DNA from 4 places in the Candidatus Thiodiazotropha sp. AKAK3 genome. Region 1 is predicted to be linked to each of the others. Evidence: predicted binding sites of a transcription regulator. Region 1 holds the regulator's gene; each other region holds the start of a gene.

Region 1 (4,742 bases):
GCCTTCTCAACCACATGGGTCATATCCCAGGGTGCAAGGAACTGCCCTTTCTTAATATTAACGGGTAAACCCTGACTGGCAACACGCTGGATAAAATTGGTTTGGCGGCAGAGAAAGGCCGGTGTCTGTAAAACGTCAACACATTCAGCCACCTCATCCAATGGGGTGTCTTCATGCACATCTGTAAGGATAGGCACACCCAATTCAGCTTTGACCTTCTCGAGTATCCGCAGACCCTGCTCCATACCGGGTCCACGATAACTCTCAGATGAGGAACGATTGGCTTTATCAAAAGATGATTTGTAGATAAAGGGTATTCCAAGATCGTTGCAAAGGCTTTTCAACGTCCCTGCTGTCTCCATCGCGAGTTGTTCACTCTCGATTACACAGGGGCCAGCAATCAGAAAAATGGGCCGATCCAGTCCAACTTCGAAATCACACAGCTTCACGCCTGGCTATCCCTATGTTTTCTGGCCGCTTCAATAAACCCAGAAAAGAGCGGGTGTCCATGACGAGGTGTGGAGGTAAATTCCGGATGAAATTGACAAGCCACAAACCATGGATGTTCAGGTATCTCAACGATTTCGACCAAACGGCCATCAACCGAACGGCCAGAGACCTTCATGCCGGCAGTGACAATATCATCAAGGTAGCTGTTATTGAATTCGTAGCGGTGGCGGTGGCGTTCGACAATGACCTCTTTGTCATAGAGTTGATGGGTGAGGCTACCAGGTTGCAGCCTGCACTCTTGTCCGCCGAGACGCATGGTGCCCCCCATATCGGAGTTTTCACTCCGGGTTTCAAGCTTACCATCCGCATTCAGCCACTCCACGATTAATCCGATTACAGGGTTAGGCGTAGAGCGATCAAATTCAGTGCTGTGAGCATCTGCCAAACCGGCCACATGGCGAGCAAACTCAATCACTGCCACCTGCATACCCAAACAGATACCCAGATAGGGGATCGAGTTCTCCCGCGCATAGCTTACTGCAGCAATTTTGCCCTCTACGCCGCGATTGCCAAATCCCCCCGGCACCAGGATAGCATCCATACCCTTCAAGCTATCGATGCCACTCTTCTCTATCTGCTCAGAATCGACATAGTGAATAACCACCCGATTCCCGGTATGCACGCCAGCATGAACCAGCGCCTCAGAGAGGGACTTATATGCTTCGGTGAGATGCACGTACTTACCCACCATCGCGACTTTCACTTCTCCTTCCAGATTGTCCAGCCCTTCAAGAAATGCTTCCCATTCAGAGAGATCCGCAGGTGGCAAATTCAGACCAAAGCGCTGATTCACCAACTCATCCATATTCTGAGCATGCAGCAGCACAGGAATCCGATAGATCGAATCAGCATCGACAGCTGAGATAACGGCAGGTTCAGGGACATTGGTAAAAAGTGCAATCTTTCTACGCTCTGCTTCCGGCAGAGGCTGCTCAGAGCGACATACCAGGATATCCGGTTGAATACCGATCGAGCGCAACTCCTTCACCGAATGTTGAGTCGGTTTGGTTTTGATCTCTCCAGATGCTTTGATATAGGGCACCAGGGTAAGATGCATGAACATCGCCCGTTGTGGCCCCATCTCCACGCCCATTTGCCGGATCGCCTCCAGAAATGGCAGGGATTCGATATCGCCTACGGTACCGCCTATCTCTACCAGACAGATATCCTTGTCAGCCGCACCAAGCTGGATACTGTCCTTGATTTGATTGGTGATATGGGGAATTACTTGAACCGTACCCCCCAGATACTCCCCTTTTCGCTCCTTGCGAATCACATTTTCGTAGATCTGACCTGTGGTGAAGTTGTTATTAAACCCCATGGTACTGTCGATAAATCGTTCGTAATGGCCGAGATCCAGATCTGTTTCAGATCCATCTTCGGTTACAAACACCTCGCCATGCTGAAAAGGACTCATGGTGCCGGGATCCACGTTAATATAGGGATCCAGCTTGATCATTGTGACATCCAGTCCGCGGGCCTCCAGCAGTGCAGCCAGAGAAGCTGAAGCGATACCTTTGCCAAGGGAGGAGACAACACCGCCCGTAATAAAAATAAAACTGGTCATGTAATTCTGCTTACCAGGTTAGAGTGCAGGAAAATGGGATATAGGACGGGTGTAAACAGTAACAGATTGCCCCTCTTCACTCAATCTCGAAGGGCTAACCAACCTGGTTTCAATTTAGGTATTATTCAGAACTGCAACAAACTACTGATTCAAGGCATGTCCTCGATAAAAATATCTGCACTCTATATAAGGAAGTAACTCGGAACTCCCCAGAGATTTCCATCAGATCGCCCCTGAGAGCTGCTTGCTCAGGATCCAAATAGATCGAATCAAATAGACAAGATTGCCATGAAATCGTCTCCATACGGGGCTCAATAATTCGATTGATTATAACTGACCAGGGTCTATAATCGATTGGCGTGTTACGCAAATAACAACTACTGAGGCAAGTAGAACTTTACCCTACAGTCTGCCCCGTAACATGACAGACTTGGCGTGAAGTCCTTAACCATTGCATGATGGAGGCTGTAAGGCCGCTTTTCTACATCACCGATGTAGTATGAAAACAATCATTTGAGAGGAAGAAAGCATGACTAAATTTGCTAAAGTTCTGAGCATCGCGGCACTCGTAGCTGTGTCTACCAGTGCATCTGCCTGGTGGGGCAACGGCCCATGGGGCGGCAACCGTGGTTATAACAACGACGGCTACGGTGACGGCTATGGTGATGGCTCTGGTGATTTCAGCTTTGGCATGAGCGGCAACGCCCGTGGTTCTGGCTATGGTCGTGGTAATAACTACTACCGTGGCTACAACAATGGCTATGGTCCTTATGGCTACGGCGCTCCTTATGGCTACGGCGGCGCTCCTTATGGCGCACCATATGGTGGTGCTCCTTATGGCTATCCAGCACCTCCTGCAGCTGCACCCGCTCCTGCTCCGGCTCAATAATCAGGCCGATCAATAGCAGAAAAGCCGGCCTTCAGGCCGGTTTTTTTATTCGGCGACAGACTAAAAATCAATGATCCAAAGTAATAAAAACAGTAAAACCACTTGATCCACATCAAGAATTTCTGGAAAAATAGCTCGAATTGCCAGCCCACCAACAATTAAACATGGACGAAATAGGGTAGATTGGGAGACATTAAGCTGTATCAGCCTGGCATATGCGCCTGGTAAAGCAGCTTTTAATGTTTTTATTTGGCAAAACCGCCTCTGAGCAAAGCTAAATTCAGGGTGAGAGAGGACAATTCAAGGGTAAGAAATGCCTTAAACACTAACTGGGTGCACAATACATTGCCTATATAGCACCTGCCATGCTGGAGCGATTACTTGACTAGTAGAAAAGTCGTATCATTTGAAAACATCAAGGTCGCCTGTAAAAACTGCAGCCTTGCCACCCTATGTCTCCCCATGGGGCTGACTCCGGACGATGTCGAACGCCTCGATGGCATCATCAAGCGAGGCCGCCCCTACCATCGAGGAGATCATCTCTACCGCGGGGCAGACAAGTTTCATAGCTTACGGGTTATAACAAGCGGTTCGGTCAAGACCTACAGCCCAAATGAGGATGGTGGAGAACAGGTATTGGGATTTCATCTTCCCGGCGAACTTATTGGCCTGGATGCAATCCAGGACGATAGCCACACCTGCTCAGCCATCGCCCTTGAGACTACAGCGGTATGTGAAATCCCATTCTCCCAGCTGGAATCTCTGAGCTGCATAATGCCCAGTCTGCAACACCAGATGTATCGCCTGCTCAGTCGGGAGATAGGTCAGGAGACGGAAATGTTGACGCTACTGGGTAAAAAGAGTGCCGAGGAGCGCTTAGCAACCTTCCTACTCAGCTTCTCAGAACGATTCAAACAACGGGGTTTTTCTGCCAGCGACTTCTTTCTCAGTATGTCACGCCATGAAATCGGTAACTACCTCGGTTTAGCAGTCGAGACCGTGAGTAGACTCTTTACCAGGTTTCAGGATGAAAACCTGCTTCGAGTAGAGCGGAAACATGTACAGTTACTCGACATACCGAGGTTGTATGACATCGTGCAAGGCTGCGATAGCGCCAAGTCCACACAATCCAGAGGTTAAATCCAGACTTAAGGGCACAAGCAATTATTAGAGACGCCCTTAACTGTTAAGCCAAACGCACCTTTCGCCCATCTCCTCAAGTTGACGCTCATGGGCTTCAATCTCTTCAGCGCCGGCAACAACCACTTTGAGAGGGGGACGGCCGGCTGACAGTCGGCGGATATTATCAACCGATTGCTCATCACCATCCTGCTGCCCAAGATCGTCATCCAAAACCAGCGCCGTCTGTCCACCGGTCATCATCAAATAGACATCGGCGAGTATTTCAGCATCCAGTAACGCCCCATGCAGCTCACGATGGGAGTTATCGATATCATAGCGTCTGCATAATGCATCAAGGCTGTTTCTCTGCCCTGGATGCATCTTCTTTGCCATGATCAGCGTATCGGTAACAGCACACAGTGCATCGATGCGCTGCGGGTTTTCCATCAACCTCAATTCATGATCAAGGAATCCGACATCGAATGGTGCATTGTGGATAATCAATTCAGCACCACGCACATATTCGATGAAGTCAGTCACCACATCACAGAATTTCGGCTTGTCGGCGAGAAACTCATTGGTGATACCATGCACCTCAATGGCCCCCGCATCGATCTCTCGATCTGGTTGCAGAAACTGATGGAAGTTATTACC
Region 2 (4,742 bases), on a different contig from region 1:
AGCACCTTTGGCGGAACTGGAAGGGTATGCCACCCACCTGAAAGCACTCACCGGTGGCGAAGGAATTTACACCATAGAGTTCAGCCACTATGAACCGGTTCCTGGAAACATCCAAAAGCAACTGTCCAATAACAAGCCATCATAGGCTTCCTGAATCGCTGCAAGATCAGATCCGATGGGCAAGTTACTTTTTTTCTTGCCCATCGAAACAGCAATCACGAAATAGTATCGGATCAACTGTTATCAACCCGGTCTGACAAACAGATAGGCTAAGGCACAGCTTCGAGTGACAGCTGAGATATTAAAACCTCATCCTGGGTTGCAGTGAATAGATGGTTGTTCAGGACTGTAACTGCTCTTACCTGTGAGGATGTATGAAAATTTCCCACAAACTCTGGCACTTCAGGGTTATCTACGTTGAGCACTTGAATATTCCCTGCTGAAACTGTACCGGCTGAAGCAAACTCCATAACAGATTGGTCATAGTTTGAATGTAAAGATAGCGCCATGGGATCAGAAATATCGAACAGAGTAACACCTGAAAAGATGCTTGTTGCATAGAGGTGTTGATCTAAAACCAGTGGATTCTGGTACAGGTCAGAGTAGACTTCTGTAGATGTGCTAATGATTTCTTGCATATCTGACAGGTCCAGACTCACAATGCGGCGGTGTTGATCCTCTCCGGACAGCAGAAAAGCATGGTTTCCAGCTGATGTGGCGATCTCCTGTACATCCTGTACATCCATACGCCCAACTATTGCTGGACTTTCCACACTCACCCATCCTCTCAAATCAAATATCTGTAAGCCAAATTGATCAATTACAGCAAAAACGACAGATCCAGATCTACTTTGAACATAAAGCCATTCATCAGTGATCGACATTTCAGTTATATGACCAGAGATATAATTCACTTACTGATGGTTCGATGGCATCAAATAATGTAATTGTGTGTTGAGCTGTAGATCGATTCTGATGTATATCCTGGATAACTAACTGAAGCTGTTCCAGACTGGGTCTTGTTGTTTCACGATCAAGTCGCGGGTGCCATTCAGCAAGGTCCAGATGATCAATAGTGCCATCACCGTTAAGATCCTGTTTCAGTAGAAACTGCGCACTACTATCCAATGCTAGCAATATGTCAGCCTGGCTTGACCTGCTGGCTAATAGATAGCGAACATTTTGGTATGCAGCTTCGGTTAAAACTGTTGCCTTTGCCTCACCTGAGATCAACTGTTCACCTGTCAACAGGGTATGAAATTTTCCATTGACTTGAGCGGGTGCCTCATCCAGCAGACCATCATCATTTGCATCAATATCGACACCTTGACTGATTAACAACAGATTAGGTTAATAGTTTGCATATAGAGATGTACCACTTTGTGGGTATGCCGTATAATTAATCCAGGGTAGATAATTTATCGGATAGATTTTTACCCCTGAATCGTCAGATATTATTTCACCAGAAATAGAAATAATAATGAACTTTTTATTTTAAAAGATAACATCAAAAAGCCTATATTTAATTGCCTTTTGCTACATTTAAAGACACTTTTAATATTCGCTAAATTTCTACTTTAAATAACTCCATTGGCACTTGATTTAGATCAAGGCATACCCACATCCGAACCGTTCTCATAGCCCTGAGTAAGCACTAATAAGAACAGGGTTTTACTGACCATAAGAGTGAAACCATGCTGTCCCCATATCTATAATAAATTAAGTGGGGTTGGGTAATTTAGTCAAAACTATCCCTTTCTTCGAACTTGGCTTGCCAATACTTCAGGGGTGATTTTCAACAGTGATTCAATGTGCTCGATAAAGCAGTAGTTTTTCGACACAAATCCCTATTGGAGGAGATCCCTCATTATATCAACCCACTATAGGAGGGAGCTATGAAACGCTTCGGTAACCGTACGTTCACAGCGATACTGGGTAGTATGGCAGCGGCACTGACTCTATTGCTGCAAGTCTCAACTGCTGATGCCGCAAGACCATCAGGTTCAATAGGTAAGGATTGGGGAAACCCAAAAGGCCAGGAGTGTATAGAGTGTCACTGGCAGGAAGACCCCGGATTGACCATGGAGTGGAACCGCAGTCAACATGGTCAGAGTGGCGTCAACTGCCTCGACTGTCATGAAGCAAAAGCTGATGATATTGATGGCTTTGAACATGAAGGACAACGTATCACCATCATCGTTACCCCTAAAGACTGTTCAAAATGCCACTCTGTGGAATTTGAGGAGATGGATGGCTCCCACCACTCAAAAGGCGGTCAAATCCTAGCTTCGCTTGATAACCTGCTCGGTGAAGTTGTTGGTGGCCCGGCTGCTGTTAATGCTGGCTGTCGACAATGCCATGGTGCAAAGATAGAGATTGGTGAAGATGGCAAACCAAGCCCGACAACCTGGCCAAACACAGGTATAGGCCGGATTAACCCTGATGGCTCCACTGGCTCATGTACAGCCTGTCATGGCCGCCATCGCTTCTCTAAGGCACAAGCCCGAACACCGGATACTTGCGGTAAATGCCACGTCGGCCCTGACCATCCACAGATTGAAGTCTACAACGAATCCAAACACGGCATTATCTATCGTGCAAAAGTCGATGAAATGAATATGGAATCGGACAAATGGGTGGCTGGTATCGATTACTCTGCCGCACCTACTTGTGCCACTTGTCATATGAGTGCTGGTGGTAAAGAGAGCAAGACTCACAACGTTGGTGATCGTATATCCTGGACACTGCGCCCACCCATCTCCCAGAAAATCAATCTGGTGCGCCTGGAAGATGGTAATGAGTTTGATGTCAAAGAGGGTAATGCTCTACCAAAGGTTGGCGACAAGGCCAAGGGCTCTACTGTGGTCGAAGTACTGACCTGGAAAGAGCGTCGTAAAAAGATGCAGGAGGTCTGTAAAGCCTGTCATAGCGACAGTGTCATCAATGGCCACTACAACCAGTTCGATAATGTGGTTGAACTCTACAATGAGAAATTCGCCAAACCTATCGCAGCTGTGATGGGAGAACTGAAAAAGAACGGCTATATCACAAAGAGCCCCTTCGACGACAAAATCGAGTGGACCTGGTGGGAGATCTGGCATCATGAAGGACGTCGCGCCCGCCATGGTGCTTCCATGAATGGCCCCGACTACACCTGGTGGCACGGTATCTATGACGTTGCCAAGCATACCTACTTCAAGTGGATTCCTGAATTGAAAGAGGCAGTTCATAAGAAGGATGGTAATGAGAAGTTTGCCGACGCAATGCTTGATAAATACTTCAGGCCGATCGATGGTCATACCTGGTACTTTGAAGGTATGAGCAAAGAAGCTATCGACAAGGTACGTAAAGGCTTTGAAGACCGCTACGGTAAGGGTGCACTGAAATAAGCAAGCCCTGCCCCTTCAGGTTCAACCTGAGGGGGCTTTTATTAACCCGGCGACTAAGTATGTCGTCTTCAGGGTTTCAAGCCTGCCCTTGATCAAGGCGCGGCTCGTAGGCAATGGTTGTTCCCTTGTCAAGAGCCGCAACACCGAGCAAGGGCTGGCTTGAAACCCCTAACAATATGATTTTTAAAAGAGAGGCCGAAGTGTGCCTGCCTGCAGACTGCGTTATCAAAACTTGCTGTAGGAGTGCTACAGCGGCGTTTTGATGCCTTGCCGCAGGCAGGCACACTTCGGCTGAAGACAACATACTCAGTCGCCGGGTTAATAGCTTTTACAATCTGCGAAAACTGAACAATCTCACGAGGTATTAAATGTTGCAATACTCTAAATACCTGTTTCTTGCTTTACTCGGGTGTAGTCTTTGTATATCCGCTACAGCAAACAGCGAAACTGATTCTTTAGTCAACCAGGCATTGGTTCAATCTGAAGCTGGTGATATGAAAAAGGCACAGTCTCTGTTGGAAGAAGCAGTTAAAACAGAACCCTCCTCTTTGGCTTATACACGACTTGGTGGTGTACACCTGCTTCAGCAGGCCTACTCATCAGGTATTGACCATTTTCAACAGGCCATTATGCTCGATCAATCCAATTCTGAAGCTTTTATCGGATTAGCGGTAGCCTATTTACACCTGGGTAGATATCAACTAGCCAGAGAAGCTCTGAAACAAGCTCAACAGCTTGATCCCACCAAAAAACAAGAAATAGATAAAGTTGTCATATGGTTGAATCAGCGTTCCTCCCAACAATCAGTACACTGATTCAGAAAACATCAGAGGAGATTTTCATGACTATAAGAAAAATACGGCTTTTGGCAATCAGTGCCGCGCTGATACTCTCAGGGACTCTTTATGCTGAAGGTGTGCGCACTCCGAGCATGCTTGCCAACACCTGTGCCGGTTGCCATGGCACCCTGGGTGCAAGTGCCGGTGACCTGATGCCAATCATCGGTGGAATGGAAAAAGAGTTTTTACAAACCATTCTCCTGGAATATAAAACTGGAGAACGTGACTCCACCATTATGGGTAGGATTGCTAAAGGCTACAGTGATTCAGAATTGAAAGCGATCGCTTCATTCATGGCAGATCAGGAGTGGGTCTCCAGTCCAGTGAAAACAAATTCAAAAATGGTTTCAATGGGTAAAAAGATTCATGACAAGCAGTGTAAAACCTGCCATGAAGAGAACGGCCGTGTACAAGAGGATGATGCGCCACGCCTGGCCGGCCAGTGGCCTGAATATACCCTGCACTATCTGCAATGGTGCCATAGTAAGGGAAAACGTTGTCAGCCCCGAAAAAT
Region 3 (4,742 bases), on a different contig from region 1:
TTCACAACCCGGCTTGGTCAGACGGGTATCAGTGAGACGTGACCAGAGGATTGGATGCATCTCTGCCATGTTGGCGCCCCAGAGTACAAATACATCAGCATGCTCCAGATCGTCATAGCAGCCCATCGGCTCATCGATGCCGAAACCCCGCATGAAAGCACCCACAGCGGATGCCATACAGTGACGGGCATTAGGTTCGAGACTGTTTGAACGGAAACCCGCTTTCAACAATTTTGAAGCTGCATAACCCTCCCACACCGTCCATTGTCCAGAACCAAACATGCCGATGCCTTTTGCACCTTTGGCCCTGCGAGCCGCAATCCATTTTTCGGCCATGGTCTTGAAGGCCTCATCCCAGGATACCGCTTCGAACTTGCCGTCCTTGTCATATTTACCGTTGGTTTTACGCAGCAGTGGTTTGGTCAGACGATCCTCTCCGTAGAGAATCTTAGGTAAAAAGTAACCTTTAATGCAGTTCAGGCCCTTGTTGACCGGCGCATCGGGATCACCTTGGCTGGCAACAACCTTGCCATCTTTAACTCCCATCAAAACGCTACAACCGGTACCACAATAGCGACAGGCTGCCTTGTCCCATCGAATACCGTCGTCGGCATCAGCTGCAGCAACAGCTTGGGTTACAGGTATGGTGACACCAGCCACGGAGGCTGCTGCGGCTGCTGCGTTACTTTTGATAAATTCTCTTCTAGTTAATTTCACGGTTCATTTCCTCCATCGACTCTTCACCGCCATAGTGGTAAATCAAAACTGTATTCACGACGCCTTCGACGTCGCGTAGTGCATTCATCTGGTCAGATACCGGAGAGACCGTTTCACCCTCGTCCTCTATAGTGACAATAAGTTTGTCTACTTCCATACCACCGTGGACTTCAACCCCAGGAAATCGATAGAGACGTTCCGAGACCTGCGCTCCCTGGGAGGGTTTTGTATGGATTATCAGGCTACATATATTCATGAATGATTCTTTCCTCACGTGGCTCTGTCAGGCCGCTTGTGGATGCGCTCCGGGCAGAATGGAAATAGATTGATTGGGACAAACTGAAATGCACTCCCCGCATCCGCTGCAAGATTGTCTGTTGAGTATCGGTGTGGCGCGCCCTTTGGTCTCAAGTTTGAAGCGGATTGCCGACTCTTCACAGATCTCTCCACAGCTTCTGCAGACCACCCCATTTTGTGAAAGACAGCCGTTATTGATGGTTACTTCCAGGTTCCAGGGCGATATGTTGGGATCGGTAGTGAAACTCAGGGCGTGGTGTTGGCATGCCTTTACGCAATCACCACAAAAGGTGCAGTGGTTTTGAGAAAAATCGATTTTTGGAAAGCCGCGAGATCCCTTGCTGATGATGAGACTCGGGCAGACATCCATGCAGTCATTGCAACGCTGACAAAGATCGGTAAATGATGCTTCAGGTTGTGACCAGGGGGGGCGGATCTCACGCTGGCGACCGCGCAGGTCACCGCGTAAAAACTGTGATCTGTCAATATTTCTTAGCAACTGTTGTAACCTCGAGCTAAAGCTAATGAGAGTGGCTTAATAGTGGCCGCTTAACTCTTCTCGAGAGTGTTTCACTTGCCCATGCCAAGCGCTTTGATTCTGATCAAATGAGAGGCTAAAAAATAGTAGAAAAATATAGATAAATCAATGCTTTACCAATTTATTGGTAACGACTGATACCTCAATGTGAGTAGTTGCTAATTCGTTATGGGTAAGCAGGCTTTGAGACCAGACGATTCACTCAGTTGTTGATCGCCTCTGTTTCAGCAAAGCTTGTTAAGTGCACAAGCAATTAATAGAGGTGCCCTTAACAGGCACTAGGGTTTCGGTTGGTTTAAAACCCAGACAGCAGCTTCAGTGCGGGAGTGTAGATGGAGCTTTTTCAATAAGTGCTTTACATGCACTTTGACTGTGCCTTCGGATATGGCAAGTTTGGTGGCGATCTGTTTGTTGCTTTGTCCCTGGGAGATATGTTGCAGGATCTCTCTCTCCCGGGTAGTAAGGTCTGGCATTGAGGGCTGATCATCCAGCCTACTGTCTTCTCTTAGAGCCTTTGCCAGTAATTGCGTTAAATGCTCACTGATGACGACAGTTCCTTCGACTGCTTTACTGATCGATTTGAGAATATCCTCAGGTTCCATATCTTTCAGAAGGTAACCATCTGCACCATTTCTCAATGCAGTCAAAACATCCTCTTCATTATCTGAAACAGTGAGCATGAGAATGCGTGAATCGAGCTGGAGACTCTTGATTGCTTTCAAAGTTTCAAGGCCGCTTACCCCCTTCATGTTGATATCCAGCAGAATCAGATCAGGATTAAATTGTTTGGCCAACAGGAGACCATCTTCCCCATTTGCAGCCTCACCGATCAGTTCAAGAGTAGGGTCCATATCGATCAAATCGGAGACGCCTTTTCTGAATAGCGGATGGTCGTCGATTGAGATGAGGGTATATTTTTCTTGATCAAGCATCATTCAATTGCTCACTGAAAAAGCGATTAGACTCCCGCTTCGAGACATCTGTGATGCTGAATACGAGATTGATCTGAGTTCCGCCGATGGTCGATTCATTGATATGCAACTGGCCTCCCAAACGTTCAGCACGTTCCTTCATTATAGGTAGACCGTAGTGCTGCATCATATCACTATCTTCATTGATACCGATGCCGTCGTCTTCAATGTTGACTATAACCACTCCTTGCTGGTTGCACTGCATACTCACTCTGGCCTGAGTGGCATTCGCGTGACGAACTACATTTGAAAGCGCTTCACGGATAATCTGGATGATGTGAATCTCTGTATTAGGTGTAAATTGGCAGTTCCCCATGTCATTTAAGAATTCGATCGGGATGCCGGAACGGCTGGAAAACTCATCTACTGTTTGTTCAATGATATTGCCCAGGTTTAAATCGCTGACTCTGAGACGGAATGTGGTGAGCAGCTCTCTCAGTTGGCGATAGGCGCCATTGAGTGCAGATCTTAAGACTGAGCTGATCAATAGCACATCATCTTTGCTCTGCTCATCATGAATTGCCTTCTCTAATCGAGCGACCTGTATTTTTAAGTATGATAGTGACTGTGCGATAGAGTCATGCAACTCTCGAGCAATAGCACTACGCTCTTCCATTAACGATAATTTTCGATTCTGCATATCTTTATAAGCGACATTGATAGCCAGTGCGATATGGCTGGCTACAGTTTCAAGCAAACGGGCTTGCCACTCTTCCAGTACTTCAGTGTCAGTCTGTTCAACCATCAGTACCCCGTAGTGCTGTGTTTTGTCTCGTACAGGAGTTGAAAATATGTTGATTTTTTTGTTGCTCTCAAAATCAAAAAATTGAAAGCTGTGAGTCTCACCTTCACCTAAACAGGTAGCGCACTGGTTTTGATCGTGATCTCGAAAGAGGATGTCGTTCTTTCTGGTTGACGCATATCGGTAGGCCTGTCTGTCCCCAGGCTGACCCAGGCAGATGGTGCCGTTGTTAACACCAAGTAGCGCCTCGATATCATGTATTACTGCAATCAGTACCTGCTCATTCAGTGACGAATCGCTGAGACGCTTGGTTGTGGAATAGAGTAGCTCCAGAGTGCGGTTACTCTGCTCCAGGTCTCTGGTTTTCTCCTCTACACGGGATTCCAGATCTCTGTATATCAAAGATAGGTTGTCAGCCATCAAGTTGAATGACTGGCCGAGTTGTCCAAGTTCATCTTCACTGAGAAACTTGCTTCTGACAGAAAAATCTCCATGACGGGCAGCCTTGGCACAAGAGAGAAGGTTGCGTAGAGGATTTAAAACGTAAATCTTGGTTAGGTAGAGACTTACCAGCGCCACCAGGAAGGTCAGTGTCAGCAAGATGATCTGAATCAGCCTCAGTTGCTGGTTTTTCTGTTCGGCTTCAACTTCCAGTGCTTCCACGAAAAGGTGGATGTCATCTACGAACTTGTCCACCTCAGTGAGATAGGTTTGACGGCTGGTGTTGATATCTGCAGATTCAGAGACTGAATTTTGTGGCATAGTGGCAAGGTTCAGGTAGTCGATCAGATTTGGCAGCATTAGCTCCCGCCAGAGGGATTCAACCCTGAGGTAGCTCTCTCTAACCTCTCTACCTGTGCCTTTGGCCAGTACGTCCTGTATTCGTGGGCTGTTCAGACGTTGGTTGTACTCATCCACTAAAAGTCTGGATTTGTCGCTGGAATGATAGAGATCGGTGGTTTTGTCGTCTGCCAGGCTGCTGGCAATCCGATAGGATTGCATGCGAAGCGTTCCCGCCTGGTTGATGGCAGCGGCGTATCCTTCAGCTGTTTCGGCAATGATCATCGAACTGATCATGCTGGATACTGCCAAAATGAACAGTATGGTGATGACGGTACCGAACCGGAGTAGCAATGAGCGTTTCACTTCATGGTCTCCTGATTGGTCTTAGGCAAATAGCCATTACTATTTTATTGTCTGACTATGGCTTCTATAGCTCAAGGAGTTTGTAATTACGATTATCCTGGAAGATTCTACCCGGTGCGTTACGCTACTTAATGGTGAGTTTAAGTGGCTGCATCTCTTTGTACATGATGATCATGGGTTTTTGAGTTGAGAAGGTAAGTATTCGGGTCTTTGAAGGGTAGATCAGGTGGCTGCAGAGGAACATATGCACCTCCTTACCTTCCAGCAGAAACTTTTTGAATTTCAATATATTCTTCATATCGACTTCATCTTGCAGTGAATAGTCGAAAGC
Region 4 (4,742 bases), on a different contig from region 1:
CACAGTAAGGGCTTTGTTAAAAGCGCGATGAAGCAGTTCGATGATGTGGTGAAACTCTATAATGACAAATTCGGAAAACCCGCTCAGGCAATCATGTCTGCACTCTACGAAATGAAACTGCTGACACCGGCACCCTTTGATGAGCCGATCGAGTTCAGCTTTTGGCGACTCTGGCATGACGAAGGTACTGCAGCGCGTCATGGTGCAGCAATGATGAGTCCCAACTACGCTTCATGGGAGGGGATGCATAAGGTAGGGCAGAACTTTTATGGCGAGTTTCTGCCCCAACTACGTCAGCTCGCTGGTGAAGAGAAGGCTAATGATCTGATCAAGACTCATGTCACCAGCCTTGATCAACACAGCTGGCTGAATAATCCATCAAAACCGAATCCGATCCTCGGTTACGGTATTGGGAAGGAGAGCCATGAGTAAGCTTAAACTTCCCCTGTTCATTACTCGTCATGTCCTTTTTGCGCTATTGATTGGTGGAGTGGCAGGTATTGGTTTTATGCTGTTTTTAACCGAGTTCGATCACCTGACCAGCAGTGAGGCCTTCTGTACAACCTGTCATTCAATGGAGTTGGTTGCAGAACCCTATCGGCAATCACCGCACTACAAACCGACCTCTGGTGTACGTGCCAGTTGTGGTGACTGTCATGTTTCTGAAGGTGTGTTCGCCGCAACATGGGATCACTTTATTGGCGGCAAGGATCTCTTCAAACAGATATTCGGCCCGGAATATGATGATCCTGTGATCAATGCACTGCATCTGCCAGAAGCGGCATTTGCTGCAAGGGAGTGGTTTAAGAAGCGTGACTCCGCCACCTGTAAACGTTGCCATGTTAAAGAGGCAATATTTGGAAGTCGACCGGATACGCTCCTGATTCACCGTGAGGATGCCAAAGACAAAACCTGTATCGAGTGTCACTACAACCTGGTGCATAGAGTTGTACCTGCCAAATCAGTTTTCAAAAGAGACAAATGGAACCGGATGATTGAGCAGGAGTATGGATTACAGCCGGGTGAGGCTGACAAGTTACTCGGTGACCATTGATCTTGAGTGGACTGGAGAAAAAATGAGGGTACCCAATGGGACTACTGAAAATCGGTTGTAAGACAATGCGGGAGGGAGTATTGGTCTCCTCTATTTTTTTTATTGCGGGTATCCTGATGATTCTGGCCGGCACTAACGTTGTACCTGATCTGTTCTATATGCAGCAGGTGGTTATGTTTGCCGGACTGCTGTTGTTGCTGTTTGCACCATTGATTCTTATCGCCACTTTTTTACTCTCGGTATTGCCAGGTGCAAAAGAGAATCTGGATAAATGTGAACACTGATCTGAAATGGTTAAAAGGTAAACCTGAATCCACTGGCCAGGTTAAAGTTACACCGTTAATCTTCTACATGACTGAAGTAAGCGTAAAAAACTCTCGCCCTTAACGTGGGGTATCGCAAAAGTCATAGGCTGCGGCCCTGTCGTAACTCTCATGCCCTGCATTCACAATTCATTGTGTTTTTATTGTTTATCTTCGTACAAAAACAAACTCCCATGCACAAGGCTAACTTGCTTTTTTATATAACAAGTTATGAGTGATTAAGCGCTAATTTTTCTGAAAATATTTTTCGATAGACTTGGTCACCCTCTGTGTAACGTTGTCCGACTAGACAATCTAGGCCTATCAATAAATTACACAGCGAGTCCTTCTGGAATCACCGTGGTGCTTCAATTAACAACATTCTAATAATCAGACGAAGTGGTTTTTTATGCCGTTCCAGCACACTATGGTGGGGCAGGGCCCCACCCTACCTGTCAGGTCAAGGTGTAGGGTGGGGCCATGCCCCACCAAGTCTGCTTAAAAAGAAAAGCAACGCTATACAAATCAGCGATATCAAGCACTAAAGGCTATATGATTTAGAGAGTACAGGGAAAGTAAATATGACGAAAAACACTGAAATTCCAGTTTAATAAATCTCTCCAAATATAGGGTTTATATGACGCACCACACTAGGAGGATGGTTTCAGCCGATCTAAATGAATTCAATCTCTGAAAACTGAATACAACCGGTAAGTTGATTGCCACTCTATCTTCTATTGCGGTATCCAAACATACACATACTGGAGACAGGGCTCGACTCAAATCAATTTATCTCATTGAATATAAAGAAAGATATTAATATGGCATAACTGTTGCTCACTCAAGGAAAGTGCGGAAAAAAGATAAAGCCGCATATCTGAATAGATCGACCTGGAGGAGTAGGGTGATGACCGAGACCTTTTACCAAGTCATGCGGCGGCAGGGGATTACACGTCGTAGTTTTTTGAAATTCTGCAGTTTGACTGCCTCTGCCCTGGGGTTGGGACCCGCAGTGGTGCCACGCATTGCCGAAGCAATGGAGACCAAGCCCCGAATCCCGGTGATCTGGTTGCACGGTCTTGAGTGCACCTGTTGCTCCGAGTCGTTTATCCGTTCTGCCCATCCGCTGGCGAAGGATGTGGTGCTGTCGATGATCTCTCTCGATTATGATGACACCATCATGGCTGCGGCAGGACATGAAGCCGAAGCGATCATTGAAGAGACCATCGAAAAGTACGACGGCAACTTCATCCTGGCTGTAGAAGGCAATCCGCCTCTTGATGAAGATGGCATGTACTGCATCATTGGTGGCAAGCCTTTTGTCGAACAGCTCAAAATGGCGGCAGAGCACTGTAAAGCAATCATCTCCTGGGGCTCTTGTGCCTCCTGGGGCTGTGTTCAGGCAGCCCGTCCGAATCCTACTCGTGCAACACCGGTACATAAGGTGCCTGGTCTAGCCAATAAGCCGATTATCAAAGTGCCGGGTTGTCCACCGATTGCTGAGGTGATGACCGCCGTGGTCACCTACATTCTTACCTTCGAAAAGTTTCCGGAACTGGATCGTCAGGGACGCCCGAAAATGTTCTACAGCCAGCGTATCCATGACAAATGTTATCGACGTCCTCATTTCGACGCGGGCCAGTTTGTTGAGGCCTGGGATGACGACTCTGCTCGCAAAGGTTACTGCCTCTACAAGATGGGGTGTAAAGGTCCAACCACCTATAACGCCTGTTCAACCATCCGTTGGAATGGAGGGCTCTCATTTCCGATCCAGGCGGGTCATGGCTGTATCGGCTGCTCTGAGGATGGATTTTGGGACAAGGGCTCTTTCTACCAGCATGTGACCGACACCCATCAGTTCGGTGTCGAGGCCAATGCAGATAAGGTTGGTTTGGCTGCTGCCGGAATTGTCGGTGCAACAGCTGCTGCCCATGCTGCTGTAACTGCTATTAAAAACGCGCAAAAGAAAGGAGACCGTGATCAATGAGCACCAAGACCACGCCAAACGGTTATAACCTTGATGATTCAGGTCAGCGCGTCGTTGTCGACCCGGTAACCCGAATCGAAGGCCACATGCGTTGTGAAGTGAATGTGGATGAGGAAAATATCATCCGCAATGCAGTTTCCACCGGCACCATGTGGCGCGGACTGGAAGTGATTCTCAAGGGCCGTGATCCACGTGATGCCTGGGCCTTTACCCAGCGGATCTGTGGTGTCTGTACTGGCACCCATGCATTGACCTCGGTGCGTGCAGTGGAAGATGCACTGAAAATAGAGATACCTGAGAACGCCAACTCCATTCGCAACATCATGCAGTTGACGCTGCAGGCTCATGATCATCTGGTTCACTTCTACCATCTGCATGCTCTCGACTGGGTCAATCCAGTAAATGCACTCAAGGCAGATCCAAAGGCAACCTCAGAACTGCAACAAAAGGTTTCGCCTAAGCATGCCAAATCCTCACCAGGATATTTTCGTGATATCCAGAACCGACTGAAAAAGTTTGTTGAGAGTGGCCAGCTTGGTCCTTTCAAAAACGGCTATTGGGATAACCCGGCCTATCTGCTTCCACCTGAAGCTGATCTGATGGCCGTCACCCACTATCTCGAAGCGCTCGATTTTCAGAAGGAGATAATGAAAATACGAACCATCTTCGGAGGCAAGGATCCTCATCCCAATTGGTTGGTGGGCGGCGTACCTTGTCCAATCAATCTGGATGGTGTCGGATCGGTTGGTGCTCTGAATATGGTCAACCTGAACCAGATCTCTTCGATCATCGACAGTACCAGAGAGTTTATCAAAAACGTCTACATTCCAGATATTCTTGCTGTGGGTCAGTTTTACAAGGGTTGGCTCTACGGTGGTGGTCTGTCGAGTACGAATGTGCTTAGTTATGGTGATATCCCTGATCGCGCTAACGACTACTCTGCAGCCAACCTGATGATGCCCAGAGGTGCAATCCTCAATGGCAATCTCAAGGAGGTGCACGAAGTCGATCTGCGTAATCCGGATGAGATCCAGGAGTATGTCCCTCACTCCTGGTACAACTATCCCGATGGGGTCAAAGGTTTGCATCCCTGGGATGGTATTACCGAACCAAATTTCCAGCTGGGCCCGAATTCCAAGGGAACAAAAACCAATATCGAGCAGATTGACGAAGACGCCAAGTACTCCTGGATTAAAGCGCCGCGTTGGCGTGGCCATGCCATGGAAGTTGGTCCACTGGCACGATATATCATCGGTTATGCCAAGGGCCATGAAGAGATTACCGAACAGATTAACTTTGTACTGAAAACGCTAGATGTGCCGGTCACTGCACTATTCTCAACCCTTGGTCGGACAGCCGCACGTGGACTGGAAGCCGATTGGGCGGCAGACAAGATGCG

Evidence for each region. Region 1 encodes FNR, which switches genes on or off when oxygen is low (the NO sensors DNR and NnrR bind a similar motif). Its sites were predicted from a motif close to TTGATNTANATCAA; they were not measured.
Region 2: AC4IE7_RS11405 (multiheme c-type cytochrome) is a predicted target of FNR. The motif match lies at 1,598-1,611, and genes of this name have one in related genera.
Region 3: napF (ferredoxin-type protein NapF) is a predicted target of FNR. The motif match lies at 1,607-1,620, and genes of this name have one in related genera.
Region 4: AC4IE7_RS08235 (hydrogenase small subunit) is a predicted target of FNR. The motif match lies at 2,131-2,144, and genes of this name have one in related genera.

What each region holds. Positions count from the first base shown of each region.
Region 1 covers NZ_JBSYOQ010000077.1:207,253-211,994, forward strand. Annotated here, with positions in the region: gene kdsA (3-deoxy-8-phosphooctulonate synthase) at 1-449, opposite strand, end outside; gene pyrG (CTP synthase) at 446-2,077, opposite strand; gene AC4IE7_RS21235 (sulfur globule family protein) at 2,607-2,966, shown strand; gene fnr (fumarate/nitrate reduction transcriptional regulator Fnr) at 3,348-4,106, shown strand; gene dnaQ (DNA polymerase III subunit epsilon) at 4,146-4,742, opposite strand, start outside.
Region 2 covers NZ_JBSYOQ010000050.1:224,569-229,310, forward strand. Annotated here, with positions in the region: gene fusA (elongation factor G) at 1-145, shown strand, start outside; gene AC4IE7_RS11395 (LVIVD repeat-containing protein) at 270-773, opposite strand; gene AC4IE7_RS11400 (hypothetical protein) at 886-1,341, opposite strand; gene AC4IE7_RS11405 (multiheme c-type cytochrome) at 1,896-3,389, shown strand; gene AC4IE7_RS11410 (tetratricopeptide repeat protein) at 3,758-4,204, shown strand; gene AC4IE7_RS11415 (c-type cytochrome) at 4,231-4,742, shown strand, end outside.
Region 3 covers NZ_JBSYOQ010000019.1:41,890-46,631, forward strand. Annotated here, with positions in the region: gene napA (nitrate reductase catalytic subunit NapA) at 1-717, opposite strand, end outside; gene AC4IE7_RS02665 (chaperone NapD) at 704-973, opposite strand; gene napF (ferredoxin-type protein NapF) at 1,001-1,513, opposite strand; gene narL (two-component system response regulator NarL) at 1,831-2,487, opposite strand; gene AC4IE7_RS02680 (type IV pili methyl-accepting chemotaxis transducer N-terminal domain-containing protein) at 2,477-4,411, opposite strand; gene AC4IE7_RS02685 (hypothetical protein) at 4,536-4,742, opposite strand, start outside.
Region 4 covers NZ_JBSYOQ010000042.1:109,618-114,359, reverse strand. Annotated here, with positions in the region: gene AC4IE7_RS08250 (multiheme c-type cytochrome) at 1-432, shown strand, start outside; gene AC4IE7_RS08245 (cytochrome c3 family protein) at 425-1,054, shown strand; gene AC4IE7_RS08240 (hypothetical protein) at 1,090-1,338, shown strand; gene AC4IE7_RS08235 (hydrogenase small subunit) at 2,264-3,343, shown strand; gene AC4IE7_RS08230 (nickel-dependent hydrogenase large subunit) at 3,340-4,742, shown strand, end outside.